2 linked regions of the Desulfopila inferna genome follow. The protein of the gene in region 2 interacts with the protein of the main gene of each other region in a pairwise test. Links are inferred from orthologs where the notes say so. Each region holds a gene or a part of one and is shown on either strand. Other genes may lie near its edges. The genes, in order: kdsB and JWG88_RS19575.

What was found.
Region 1: the proteins of JWG88_RS19575 (region 2) and kdsB interact in binary tests that used the Escherichia coli proteins (3 or more experiments, as listed by UniProt). The link is inferred for Desulfopila inferna from one-to-one orthologs.

Annotation. Positions count from the first base shown.
Region 1 is NZ_JAFFQE010000001.1:172,128-178,604, reverse strand. What follows is about bases 1,441-4,216. They hold kdsB (3-deoxy-manno-octulosonate cytidylyltransferase), read right to left. Parts: upstream 3,337-4,216; coding sequence 2,545-3,336; downstream 1,441-2,544. Other genes in these bases: JWG88_RS00705 (class I SAM-dependent methyltransferase), read left to right, coding at 3,388-4,188; JWG88_RS00715 (gluconeogenesis factor YvcK family protein), read right to left, coding at 1,441-2,381. Outside these bases: more of JWG88_RS00715, read right to left, coding at 66-1,440; JWG88_RS00700 (23S rRNA (pseudouridine(1915)-N(3))-methyltransferase RlmH), read right to left, coding at 4,343-4,807; JWG88_RS00695 (YkgJ family cysteine cluster protein), read right to left, coding at 4,797-5,408; JWG88_RS00690 (YqgE/AlgH family protein), read right to left, coding at 5,555-6,130; 1,4-alpha-glucan branching protein GlgB, read left to right, coding at 6,416-6,477. UniProt on the Escherichia coli protein: Activates KDO (a required 8-carbon sugar) for incorporation into bacterial lipopolysaccharide in Gram-negative bacteria.
Region 2 is NZ_JAFFQE010000009.1:217,475-223,878, reverse strand. Bases 1,786-4,488 are described here. They hold JWG88_RS19575 (TetR/AcrR family transcriptional regulator), read right to left. Parts: upstream 3,584-4,488; coding sequence 2,987-3,583; downstream 1,786-2,986. Other genes in these bases: JWG88_RS19570 (lactoylglutathione lyase family protein), read right to left, coding at 3,988-4,488; curA (NADPH-dependent curcumin/dihydrocurcumin reductase), read right to left, coding at 1,801-2,838. Also shown: JWG88_RS19590 (oxidoreductase), read right to left, coding at 1-929; JWG88_RS19585 (type 1 glutamine amidotransferase domain-containing protein), read right to left, coding at 1,098-1,778; more of JWG88_RS19570, read right to left, coding at 4,489-4,491; JWG88_RS19565 (winged helix-turn-helix transcriptional regulator), read left to right, coding at 4,669-5,007; JWG88_RS19560 (sensor histidine kinase), read left to right, coding at 5,621-6,404. UniProt on the Escherichia coli protein: Involved in response to both electrophiles and reactive chlorine species (RCS). Represses the transcription of the nemRA-gloA operon by binding to the NemR box.

The sequences.
Region 1 (6,477 bases), on a different replicon or contig from region 2:
TGTTGCAGTGGAAACATTCCGGAATTCAACCTACGGTGTCCGAATCTTGGTGATTCCCTGGTCAGTTATCCTGAAAATACCACTTCTCTGAAAAAATCGACCATGGAATTGCGTCGTTCCAGCATCTTCTGCTGTTCCGGAATGAGATCGGACCTGCCGATTTTCATCAGAGCCATTTTGTATTCTATATGAGAGGCGAGCCTGTTATCAAGGTACCAGGCATAGGTAAGCCCCATCAGTACACCGGGAGGAGTGAAGCCGTCATTCCCATTGATCAACCGGGTAAAATGGTGATCATTTTTGCTTGTTTCGATCATCTTGGCAAAATGGAGATAGCGGTCAATTTCTTCAGAAGTAAAAAAAGCTTCAATCTCGGAGATCCCGCGAACGTGCAGATGATATATCTTACCTACCGTAACACCATCGACAGTAACTTCCTCGACCCTTTTTTCTTTAGCGTAATTACCCAGAAGAGATTGTCCGATGGCTATGAGGATCCCGACTTCAAGCTTGCGAAAATCGGAGATCAGATCTGATCGAATTTTAATATATCCATCCTCAGGATCAAAAAAAGAAAACACCTTGTCCCAAATCTGCTCTCTTCGCCATTTTTCCTTGGCAATACAGACAATACCGCGAATGAACACCAGGTGATCTAAGGAAATATCCTGATGTTTCCAGATAATATCGATAATGCGGCTACGTAAGGCATTGAAAGATTCGGTTTTTTGTTCCGCAGGTGAAAAGGAGATGGGCAGATTCTGAATAAAGGATTCCAGCACCCGGTATTTCCGTGAAGGATACATAACATTTCTGGTCTGCACATACTGAGGTTCAATCTCGGTAGAGGACGAATCCGCCTCCTCCACCGAGCAATCCGGTTTTTTCTGCAGTCGTGAAGCAATAAAAACGGTTTTGACCGCTTGTGCCAGAATTTCCGGATCATGCTGTATAACACCTCTCTCCGCCAGCGCTTTTTTGGAATATATTCCGCACTCGATTGGCAGATATCCCTGGTCACAGACAATATGTCTATCCAGATAAATGGGGATTTTTCCCTCAAGGGTATAATTCTGGATTACCGAGGCGGGAACATCTTTTAAAGACAGGCAAAAAACTTCATGAAAAAGATCTCTGGTGCCGCCGGGAATGTTTCGTTCATAGGCCCTGATCATATCCGATACATAAAACTTTCGCTCGGGGTCGGAAATAGCGATATCGGTTTCCCCGGCCTGAACCCAGAGATTAGAGATCAAAAGCTTTCGCGCCGGTTTATTTCTTCTGACCGCCTCTGCGATTCCAGGAACCTGAAAAATTGGAATGATGGAACTATAAAGGCTGCCCGGGGCCATGATAATAATGTCGGCCGCCTCGATGTCTTTAAAAATCTGCGGCGGGACATGAATGGTATCAGAAAAGTCGACAACCACCCGGTCAACGGGGAATCCACGTTCGGCATCCCCTGATTTGGACTCACCCGTCACCTGAACGCCATTGGTATAACAGATCCGGAGTTGGGACGGTGTCGTAGTGCAGGGCAGCACGGCTCTCTCCACTGTGCCGATTCTGTACGAAAATTCATCAATCCCGGCATATAATGCCGTGTTGGCCACTCTTCTGTCATTTTCGAGTCTGCTGTTATCACATTCCTTCTCTATCTTTGCATAAATAGCTGCAACTAAGAGGAGATTCCCCAGGCAATGAGACCGGGAGAGGGTACCGGATAAACGATTGTCCGAAAAAAGCGTGTCAACGAGGTGGGCAATATAGCTTTCCAGCTGAGATGGCAAACGGATTTCTGGATTTTGGCAGACAGCTGTCACCTTGTCCCTGGTAATCTCATTTGCCAGGAATCTGAAATTAAGAATAGACGCCAGACCGTCAACTGCATCCTGAGCCTCCTGCAAGGTAATGCTGTATCTTTTTTGCAGGAGCTGCAGTTGAATTGAAGATAGGAGGACATGACGGATATCCCCCAGGGCTATTATGGGAAGATCCTTGATCAGTTCGCCGGTAGAGCCGCCATCATCGGTGACGCAGACTATCGATTGTGTCCGGGGGAAGATCTCCTTCAGACCGGCAAATGGTTCCCTGGGCCAGGAGCTTCTCCGGCTGTCTCCGCCTATTATGTTGGAAAGTCCCGTTCCGCCGCCGAAAACGACAACGCGAACATCACCTACTTCGCTCTCGACCAGATACCGCCGGAGTTCATGAAAGTCTGCGATGATTGAGTGATCAAAATTTCCGGGAATTCCATTTAAAACCAGATCAATACATTTCTCTCTGAAATCCGAATGGGGGAGCAAATCAAGCGGAGAGAGAAATGGACGGGATAATTTTTCCACATATTCTTCCAGTTCCGCCTTACCATTTTTTTTCATATGCCTTCCATTATAATTTCGCAAAAAGTCCACGATGAGAGATGGCTAGATAAAAGATTCTATATATGTTATTGGCAGGTCTCCGACTATACAAGTAGTATGTCAAATGCCTGCCAAAAACCTGCAACGCCGGAGATCGGGCTTTTTACTACGCTACCTTCACTTACTTTTCCATGTGGAACTTGAGAAAAGCTTCGACTCGTTTGAGATCCTCCACTGTATCCACTTCAATGGAATCATGCTCGGTCAAGGTAACCCTGATCCGATACCCGAACTCCAGTGCACGCAGTTGTTCTAATTTCTCAAAACGTTCCCATTCCCCTTCCGGCAATGCCACAAAGGAGAGCAGAAAACCTTTTCTGTAGGCATAGAAGCCGAGATGCTTATAGTAGGTAGGAGTCTCGGTGTCTTCGGGATTCCGTTGAAATGGTATGGGAGCGCGGGAGAAATAGAGAGCATAATTATCTCTGTCGAAGACAGTCTTTACATGGTTGGGATCATTTATCTCTTCTTTCCGTATAATCTTATACATCAAAGTTGACATCGGCAAGGCCGGATCATCGAGTAATGGCCGGGCAACCTGTTCGACAATTTCTTCAGGAAAAAGGGGCTGATCCCCCTGTATATTCACTACAATATCGTGCTCGGAAATTCCGATTTTTTCCGCAGCCTCGGCAAGGCGGTCGGTTCCGGAAACATGATCATCCCTGGTAAGCACAAATTCCCCGCCAAATGATTCGACACATTCCCCGATGCGAATATCATCTGTCGCCACGACGATTCGGGATAATAACTTTACCTTTTTAGCCCTTTCAACCACGTGCTGAATCATTGGTTTCCCGCAAATCGAAGCCAAAGGTTTGCCTTCGAAACGATTTGACTTATATCTGGCGGGAATAATTGCCACTACTTCAATATTTGATTCCATTTTTATTGTACCCGTGATATTTTTCATTTTTCCAGGAACTCACCAAGCTGTCTTCATCGGTAAATTCAGAATATACTCATGTCTCAAAATACATTATGCATTGTACTTGCAAGCAGATTCCCTCGACAGAGAGAAAAGGCAGCTGCTCTTGCAGAAAAACTGGGTCTTCCTCTCCAAGAGAGCCACGAGAACCGCTGTAAATATCACCTTGTATATACAGATATTCGACTTGAGCTTCAACATAATCCTGGCTGCACCACACAGAAAGAAAAGCCCGTCTATATTGACCTTTTCCCGAGCGGCTCTATCCATCAGCGTTTGCTGACAACTTCCATCAAGGACCCCCTGTGCAAGGCTGTCGGCATCAAATCGGGTAAGCGACCTTCGATTATCGACACCACGGCGGGTATGGGAATGGATGGAATCACCTTGGCCTGGTTAGGATGTTCGGTTCTGTTAATTGAAAGAAATCCGGTGGTGCACGCCCTGCTGCACGACGGTATTCGGCGTGCTGTGGAAGATTGGCGGTTCCAGAAAATTATTGGTAACAACCTGAGACTTATGGAGGGAAATTCAACAGAAATTTTGCCGCATCTTAGTCGGGCCGATACGGTGTTTGTCGATCCAATGTATCCGGAAACCGTAAAAGGAGGAGCACTGAATAAAAAGGAAATGAGGATGCTCAGAGAGATAGTGGGCGGTGATATTGACAGCAGGGAGCTTTTTTTAACGGCGCTGCAGACTGCAGACAACAGAGTCGTGGTCAAACGACCCAAAAATGCCGAGCCCATCAGCCCAGTTCCGAAACCATCTCACCGGATTTTGATGAAGAGCGGCCGTTTCGACGTCTATTTACTACCACCTAAAAATCATTTGTGATAATCCGTAAAAAGTCGCCACGATGTCAGATGGCTAGATAAAAAGTTCGAGATACAAGGCGCAGTGTTTTTGGCAGTTCTCCGACTATACAGGTAGTATGTCGGAGGCCTGCCAAAAACCTGCAACGCCGGAGATCGGGCTTTTTACGACGCCATCATTTGTGATATTTTTCCCCGCATTTGATGGTATGTGCCCTGTAGAGCTGTTCAAGCAAAAAAAGCCGGACCATATCATGAGTGAACGTCATCTTTGACAGCGAAATAACAAGTTCGGCACGCTGCAGTACCTTTTCAGCCAGTCCCAACGGCCCGCCTATAATGAAGGTGACATGCCTGATTCCAGTTCCTTCCCAATGATCAATTATGGTGCTGAATTCTGTTGAACTAAACTGTTTTCCCTGAGCGTCAAGCACCACAGGAAAGGTAGAAGAAGAAATATTTGCCAGAAGTATTTCCCCTTCTTTCTCCCTTATCTGCTCGTCGCTGCCTTGAATCTTTTTGGCTTTTAAAGTCCTAAGCTCGACCTGAGAATAATGCTGCAGTCGTTTGCTGTAATCATTTACTCCTTCAGAAATAAACGATAATTTTGTTTTTCCAAGTAGGAGAATCTCATATTTCACTACGTAAATCCTCCTTCTTATCCGAAGTACTACTGCCCAGACAACCGCCATCTTCTATGATGCGGCAGATATCGGTATATGATGCTTCCCTGTTTAGCCCTGGACATGAAGAGCTGATGGACTCAAGGTTGTTTCTGTCAATCAGAATAGCCTTCACCAGCGGCCATTCACGACATCGCCATGGTCTTGCCTGATGAATAGTGCAGCCGTTCTCAAAAAAGATACAGTGTCCGTTGACGGTTTTCATCTGTACCTCTCCGTCAGTTAGCCTCCAATATTTTTTCAAGGCTTCTTCGCGTGTTGTTTCAAGAAAAAACAGCATATTTTCCTGATCTTTCTCGTTTAATGACACTGTAGTTTCACCTTGGCAGCAAAATCCACAGCGGCTGCAAAGAAATACGTTATCCATGATTGTTCTCTTGATAGTAATGATTTGCTGTCTAAAAGATTTGCCTGGGATAGGCAGAAGTGCAAAGAAAAGGAGCTTACCATCAATCAGATTTTTCAACAATGAGAGTATCACGATAAGCACCCGTACGGGCATAAATTCCGACTTGGGGAAAGACAGATCTCCTGCCCTGACTTGTGGAATTTTTCTCAAACCCATCTGAAAGTTCAGTGGGACCTTATATGGCCAGGACTTAACCGCAACCTGCCTCGGGTTATCTGCAAAGGATTTTCACCACAAGAGCTTTAGTGAACATCTGGGATTAAAGCGTAAAAGGAGAGATTAAGAAGGATTTGCTGTCAGGCTCTGCCGATGACATCTCCGAATACCGAAATATCGATGCCATATAGCATGGCGGCAGCACGCCATTTTTCCTCATCAGGGGTATCAAAAATTATCATATCGTTGCCGGGAACGGTAAGCCAGCCATCAGCTAACAGTTCATTCTCAAGCTGTCCGGGGCCCCATCCGGCATATCCCAGTAAAAACAGATACTTTTCCGGACCTTTCCCATGAGCTATATCCTCAAGAATTTTAGTTTCCCTTGAGAGAAAAGTCGTCGGTGTTACTTCAAGTTGATATTCCGTCCTATAATCGGAGGTGAATAAAATAAACGCCGACTCAAGCTCAACAGGTCCACCGATATAGACAGGGGGCAGTTCATTCTCGGGGATCGGCAGGTTGGCGCTGGTAAGTATTTCCGCTAGGGAGAACATATTGTTGGGCTTGTTGATTGTCAGTCCCATAGCTCCATCTTCGCTATGGGCACAAATATAGATAACCTGTTCCTCAAATCGGGGATCCGGCATATTTTGAGTGGAAATTAAAAATGATCCCGTTAGCCGGTCGAGAACCGGAGGGTTGTTTTCTTTCATAACGTTCCTTCTTTATAGAATAAGTGAAACTGAGAGGCCTGCCGCTCAAGTTTTTGTTTCCCCGTTTTCTAAATTCTATCAAAAACGCAAATTGCAAGTCAAGGATCACTTCCACGGATGCCGGGTCAATTTCCCTTTTAAAACTTATCAATGGTTACCTTCTTTACGATTTCTGTTATACTTTTCGACACCATGGATTATAGACAATGACTTCCCCACCATGATACACAAGGTAAGGGATAGCCATCCCGAAAAATCGACCATCTTTGACTTTTCTCAAAATTGATGAATGATCCCACTGAAAAAATCATTACCGGCGATTATCATGATCCTTTCGAAGTTTTAGG
Region 2 (6,404 bases):
CCTGAAGCCACGACATCTTGCACAACGTTAAATGACAGAAATCCTCCAACAAGAATAAGAGGAATACCTATCTCTTTTTTGAAGGTTTCGGCAGCCTCTCTGTAATAAACTTCCCGTCCTTCTGACTTTGAGGTGCCGACCCTGGATGGAATGAGCATCCCAGATTCAAAGGTCCCACCACTCATTTCGATGGCGTCCACCCCACAATCTTCAAGCATATGGGCCACCTTGATGGTTTCTTTAACGGTAATTCCGTTTTCAATAAAATCCTCCGAATTGATTTTGACCATTACCGGGTATGACGTGCCAACCCGTTGCCTGATTTCATTGTACACTTGGAGAAGAAGTCTTGCCCGATTCTCAAGATTTCCACCGTAACTGTCACTTCTTTTATTATAATGTGGAGACAGAAACTGACTTAGTAAATAGCCGTGCGCTGCATGGATCTGAATCCCGTCAAATCCTGATTTTACAGCTCTTTCAGCTGCATCACCAAAAGCGATTACCGTTCTTTTGATGTCGTCAACTGTCATTGCGGAAGCTTTTTTAACACCAGCTTCAAGTACATCTGAAGGTCCAAGAGCTGCATAATCATTTGTTCCTATGCCATTTTTTCCGGCATGGGCAAGCTGCACGGCAATAACTCCGCCATTTTCGTGAACGATCGACGTAATCCGTCTTAGGCCGTCAACCATTGCATCAGAATAGATGCCCATCTGCCCTGGACCTGCTTGTCCTTCCCTTGTAACGTGAGCGTGACCAGTAATGATAAGGCCGACCTCACCACGGCTGAGTTGCTCCATATAGCCACATAGCTGATCTTGCACCGTTCCGTCCAGTCCCGCCATTGCTTCATAGGTTGCAGATCTTACAAAACGGTTTTTTAACTTCATTCCGTTGAGTTCTGTTGTTTCAAAGAGTCCTGTCATTTTTTTCCTTTTATAAAATATAGTTGCCTGGGGTTTGCAAAGTTAACTTCAATCAAAGTGAAGACCTCTTAAGGTCAGTTAATGTTCCAAGATATTTTTGAAACGACACATTAAGGAGGAAGTCATGGTGACCATATCCTCCTTATTAATAGCTCCACGGTAAAACTGTTAACGGCTGAGAAGTTCAACAATGCCTAAAGCAGCAGCTTCTGAGGATGCCGGGTTCTGGCCAGTTACCAGGTTTTCGTCAATCACCACATAATTCCCCCAATCTTCACCTTTGCAGTACACTCCCTCATTTTGTTTGAGCATATCTTCCACTAGAAAAGGAACAACGTTGGTCAGCTGAACAGCTTCTTCTTCAGTATTGCTGAACCCGGTTACTTTTTTCCCTTTAACTAAATGTTCTTTTTGGGCATTTTTAGCATGGCGTAGAACTCCGGGGGCATGACAGACAAGTCCCAGCGGTTTGCCTTTCTGGTGAAACTCCTCAATCAGAGAAATAGAATGCTTATCTTCAGCCAAATCCCAAAGCGGCCCGTGACCACCAGGGTAAAAAACGGCATCAAAATCTTCTGACTTGATCGAATCTAAACGGAGGGTGTTGGCAAGAGCCTTTTGGGCCTGCTCATCTTTTCGAAAACGAGCTGTAGCCGCTGTCTGGAAGTCAGGCTCATCACTTTTGGGGTCGAGCGGGGGCTGTCCTCCTTGCGGGGATGCCAATGTAACTTCAAAAGACTGGTCTTTAAAGACGAAGTATGGTGAAGCAAATTCTTCTAACCAGAAACCGGTCTTTAAACCTGTATCGCCCAGTTTATCATGTGATGTAAGAACCATTAAAATTTTCATCAATTCACCTATAGTATTTTTTTTACAGCTCGTTATTTACTTTGATCACAAGTTTGCCAAAATTTTTACCTTCCAGTAGGCCCATAAATGCTTGCGGAGCACTCTCTAAGCCTTCAACAATCTGTTCCCGGTAGTGTATTTTCCCGGTTCCCAGCATTTCTGTCATGTCTCGTGCGAATTCATCGTAGCGATGACCATAATCGTCAAAGATGATAAAACCCTGCACTTTGATGCGTTTGACTAAAATTGTCCCCATGAGAAGTGATAAACGATCAGGGCCATCCGGGAGCTTGGTTGCATTATATCTTGAGACAAGGCCGCAGACTGGAATTCTTGCACCGACATTCAGCAATGGTAAAACCCCATCAAATACTTTTCCGCCAACATTCTCATAATAGATGTCAATGCCATCAGGGCAAGCCTGTTTAAGCATATCGGCAAAATCTGGATCTTTGTGATCAAGACACTCGTCAAAACCAAGCGTTTCTTTGGCATAGCGGCATTTTTCAGGCCCACCGGCAACGCCGACCGCACGACAACCTTTTAACTTGCCTATCTGTCCGACAGTTGCACCAACCGGACCAGTCGCTGCAGCTACCACCAGGGTGTCACCTGGCTTTGGTTTACCAATGTCTAACAACCCCATATAAGCTGTAAACCCAGGCATTCCCAAAATTCCTAGAGCAAACGATGGCTTTTCTGGATTTTTACCCAACTTAGTGAGATCAGAACCATCCGACACTGAATAGAGCTGCCAACCGCTGTAGGCCAAAACCCATTCGCCTCTCTCAAAATTGGGGTTTCGGGAATCTTCAATTTGACAGACAGTAGCACCAACCATTACGGAATTGACATCTACAGGCGGAGCGTAAGATGGCGCATCACTCATCCGGCCGCGCATATAAGGATCAAGTGATAGGTAGATACTCCGCAACAAGACCTCTCCTTCTCCCGTCATTGGTATTGCAATTTCTTCTAACCGAAAATTGTCTTGAGATGGTGCACCTTTCGGGCGGGAAGCAAGCACAATCCGTCGATTTATATTTTCATTTTGTCCCATAGTCTTTTCACCTTTTTGAAATTGTATATTTTTGTATGAGGTAGTCGGTATTATCAATTGGTTTAATTCATTGCCTCGCCTTAATAGTCGACCAGTCGTCTAGTGAGACTCGCAAAGATAATCCACCAAAAAGATTGTTGGCTACGATTTATGTCACTGTATTGTTATTCAAAATTGATGTGGTTATTCGCATGGCCTGTTGCAGACCATCTGCGTTACGCTGCAATTTGCTCATCAGCGTTGCCCCTAGCCACATGTTATAGAGAAAATCAGCAGTTACGGCTGAATTGCTCTTTACTATTGAGCCATCATCCATGCCTGCTTCAATGCACTGTGCTATTCTTTGAACGACTTGAGAAGACCCGTTCAGCAAAGCGACACGCATCGGTTCAGAAAGATCCGCCACCTCGGCACTCAATTTGACAACCAAACACTTTTGATCAACACATGAATCAGATTGCGTTTCAATCCAGCGTTGCCAATATTCCATCAGACGATTGTAAGCAGAACTGCCTCGTAGTTGAAAAATATTATCAAGAGCAACAAGATATTCTCTGAAGTAATTACTAATAATTTCTTCACCAAACTGTTCTTTAGACTTAAAATAATAGTAAAAAGAACCCTTAGGTACTCCTGCAGATTGGAGAATTTCTGTCAATCCCACGCTAGAGAAACCTTTGCTTACAATGAGCTTATAGCCGGTATCTAAAATGTGCTGACGAGTTTCTTTGGTATCTTTCTTCATGGAAAATACTGTAACACCTAATAGACCGGTCGTCTATGGATGTTTGATAATTATCTTATGAAAACACATCCACCCATTTGTTATGGATGCAATTCAGGGCGGTTAAAGGGTTCATTTTATTTTTCTAAAAACTGAAAGTCGACCTTTACACATGGTATCCTATTGAATTTTTCCTGCAATCAGTACTGATTGCAAGAAAAAATACCTTATGGCAAAACTGAATATGCCTTAATATAAACAAGTTCAGCTTGTTCCTGGTATGAACCATCAGAGCCCTCAGCTACCAATACTATTTTGTTATTAGTACGGGCTCCCATAATCTTTCAAAGTCGATATACATTATCACTCTCTACTACTACTGTTTTTAAGACGAAGGTCGGTTGCCACGCTGATGGCTGTAAAAGTTACAGCTTGTCTTGATATGCTCCTGCAGAGTAGGTCAACTCATAGCTGTGGGAGTAAATCTCGATAAGATTCCCGAATGGATCTTCACAGTAAACCATTCGATATGGTTTTTCCCCTGGGTAGTACTCTCTTACCGGCATTCTCTGTTTGCCGCCATTTTTTACAATTTTAGCAGCCAGTCCTTCAACGTCAGGATCCTGCACACAGAAGTGAAATACACCAGTTTTCCAATATTCAAAGTTGTTTTCACGTTGTTCTGCGTTTTTAAATTCAAAAATTTCAACGCCGATTTTGTCGCCTGTTGAAAGGTGGGCAATCTTAAAGCTTCCCCAGCCTTTACCGAAAACGTCATCGCACATTATCCCAATTGCAGAGTCATCTGATGCTATCTCAGTTGGTGGCATAATTACGTACCAACCGAGTACCTTGGTGTAGAATTCTACCGCTTTGTCAAGGTCAGTCACAGATAATCCGATATGAGAAAAAGTTCTTGGATATGTCATTTTAGTGCTCCTATATATTTTATTGTTGTTCAGATGTTATCGTTGGTACAGTGACACTATAGCAATAGGAAATAGAGTAACAAGAAGGCACTATTTTGTTCGACACGAACCAATTGGTTTGAATTGTCTGAATTAGCCGGTTCTATGATCAATTTTTTTTGAGGGTTACACGATATTATGATTAGCTGGAACGAAAAGCAATACCACTGCCCGGTTGAAGTTTCCATGGCTCTATTGAGTGGAAAATGGAAGTGCCTGATGCTTTGGCATCTAAATGAAGGGACTAAACGTTACAACGAGTTGGAGAGAATAGTGCCGGGAGTCAGTCAGAAAATGCTGACTCAACAATTAAAAGAGTTGGAAAAAGACGGACTGATATTACGAACTGTATATCCGGAAGTACCACCACGGGTTGAATATAGCTTGACCGAACTTGGTCAAAGCGCATTTCCTATTTTAGAGATGATGCACTCATGGGCTGTCAAACAGTTGGGGTTTATCGATCCAGAAGCATAGGTTCGTAGGGGAAACATTAAAGGGTAGCAGATATCCTCACATTGAGATTTTTCCTGTGAGGGTAGGATCGGCTAAACAGAGAATTGATCAGAAATGGAGCAACTCGAAACTTTAGATTACCAAAGATCACCTTGTGTAACGGAAATAGAGCTCCAGTTTTAGGTGTCTACTGTTAGTGGTAAAAAGAAACCGGAGTGTTATACAACAGCGCGAACCATAGTAGTATCTCTCTTCTTCCCATACCACGCCCCCTCATGGAATATTCTTTTGCCAGGATGGGTCCCCTTTTTTGGCCTTGGGCAGAAGCAAGCGGCGACATACCTGCGGGGAGGATAGCGCCTGCAGGGCATCGATACCACCGTGACCATCACCATAGATTCCGACAAAACCGTCGGGGCGATCTTCTCCGCGCAGGGCGATATTTCCATCCCTGAACCTTTATAGAGTAGAACCAGAAAAAGAAACAAATCAAGATTTTAAGAAGGTCTCTGTAAGATAGATATTTTAAGTTTTTTCCCAACAATCACATTGAAAGGGACACAAACACCCGGCGGCTTTTCCGTAGTTTATTGTCTCCTTGAAATGTTTTTCCTAAATAGAATATGCTTAATACATGAGCCATTCAAAACAAAAATATTCCCAATTTGATGAGCGCCTTTATCCTATTTTATTAACACAAATATACGAACGATCTAACACTGGCATTCTTGCTACCCTCATTAATTCGGCAATATTATTATTAGTTCTGTGGCACCAGATATCGCACTGGTTATTGGTTTCATGGTTTTTGACACTCTCTCTTGTATCCTTAGTGAGACTTTTTCTAAATTCATATTTTCTAAGGATAAAAAAAGAAGAAAAAAATATGCGCCTATGGGGACTGCTGTTATTTTTTGGCCTAGGCATATCTGGCATTTTGTGGGGTTCGACCGCAATCTTTCTTTTTCCGGTACAATCATTAGCACACCAAGTATTTATTGCTTTTACACTCGCAGGCATGACAGCGGGCGCAGTGGCTGTTTTTTCTCCAATCATGCCTGTTTTTCTCGCTTTTATCATACCTGCTTTAGCTCCCATAATCGTAAGGTTCGTCATCATTTTTGATATGATTCATCTAGCTATGGCTGCTATGGTTACTCTTTTTGCTATACTTTCATTTAGAACAGCACAGTACACAAATAAATCCACTAGAGAGCTTATTATACTGAAAGAAAATTTTGCTGACCGTCTGGATACACGAACTTTCGAACTAAAAAATACAAATGAACTATTAAAACAGGAAATAAAAGAACGCAAGCATACTGAAGAAGAATTGCATAAGACGTCCTCTCTGTTGCAGGAAATGGCGCTGGGAACAGACGATCTGATTGCCGCACAGGACCTCGAGTTTCGATATT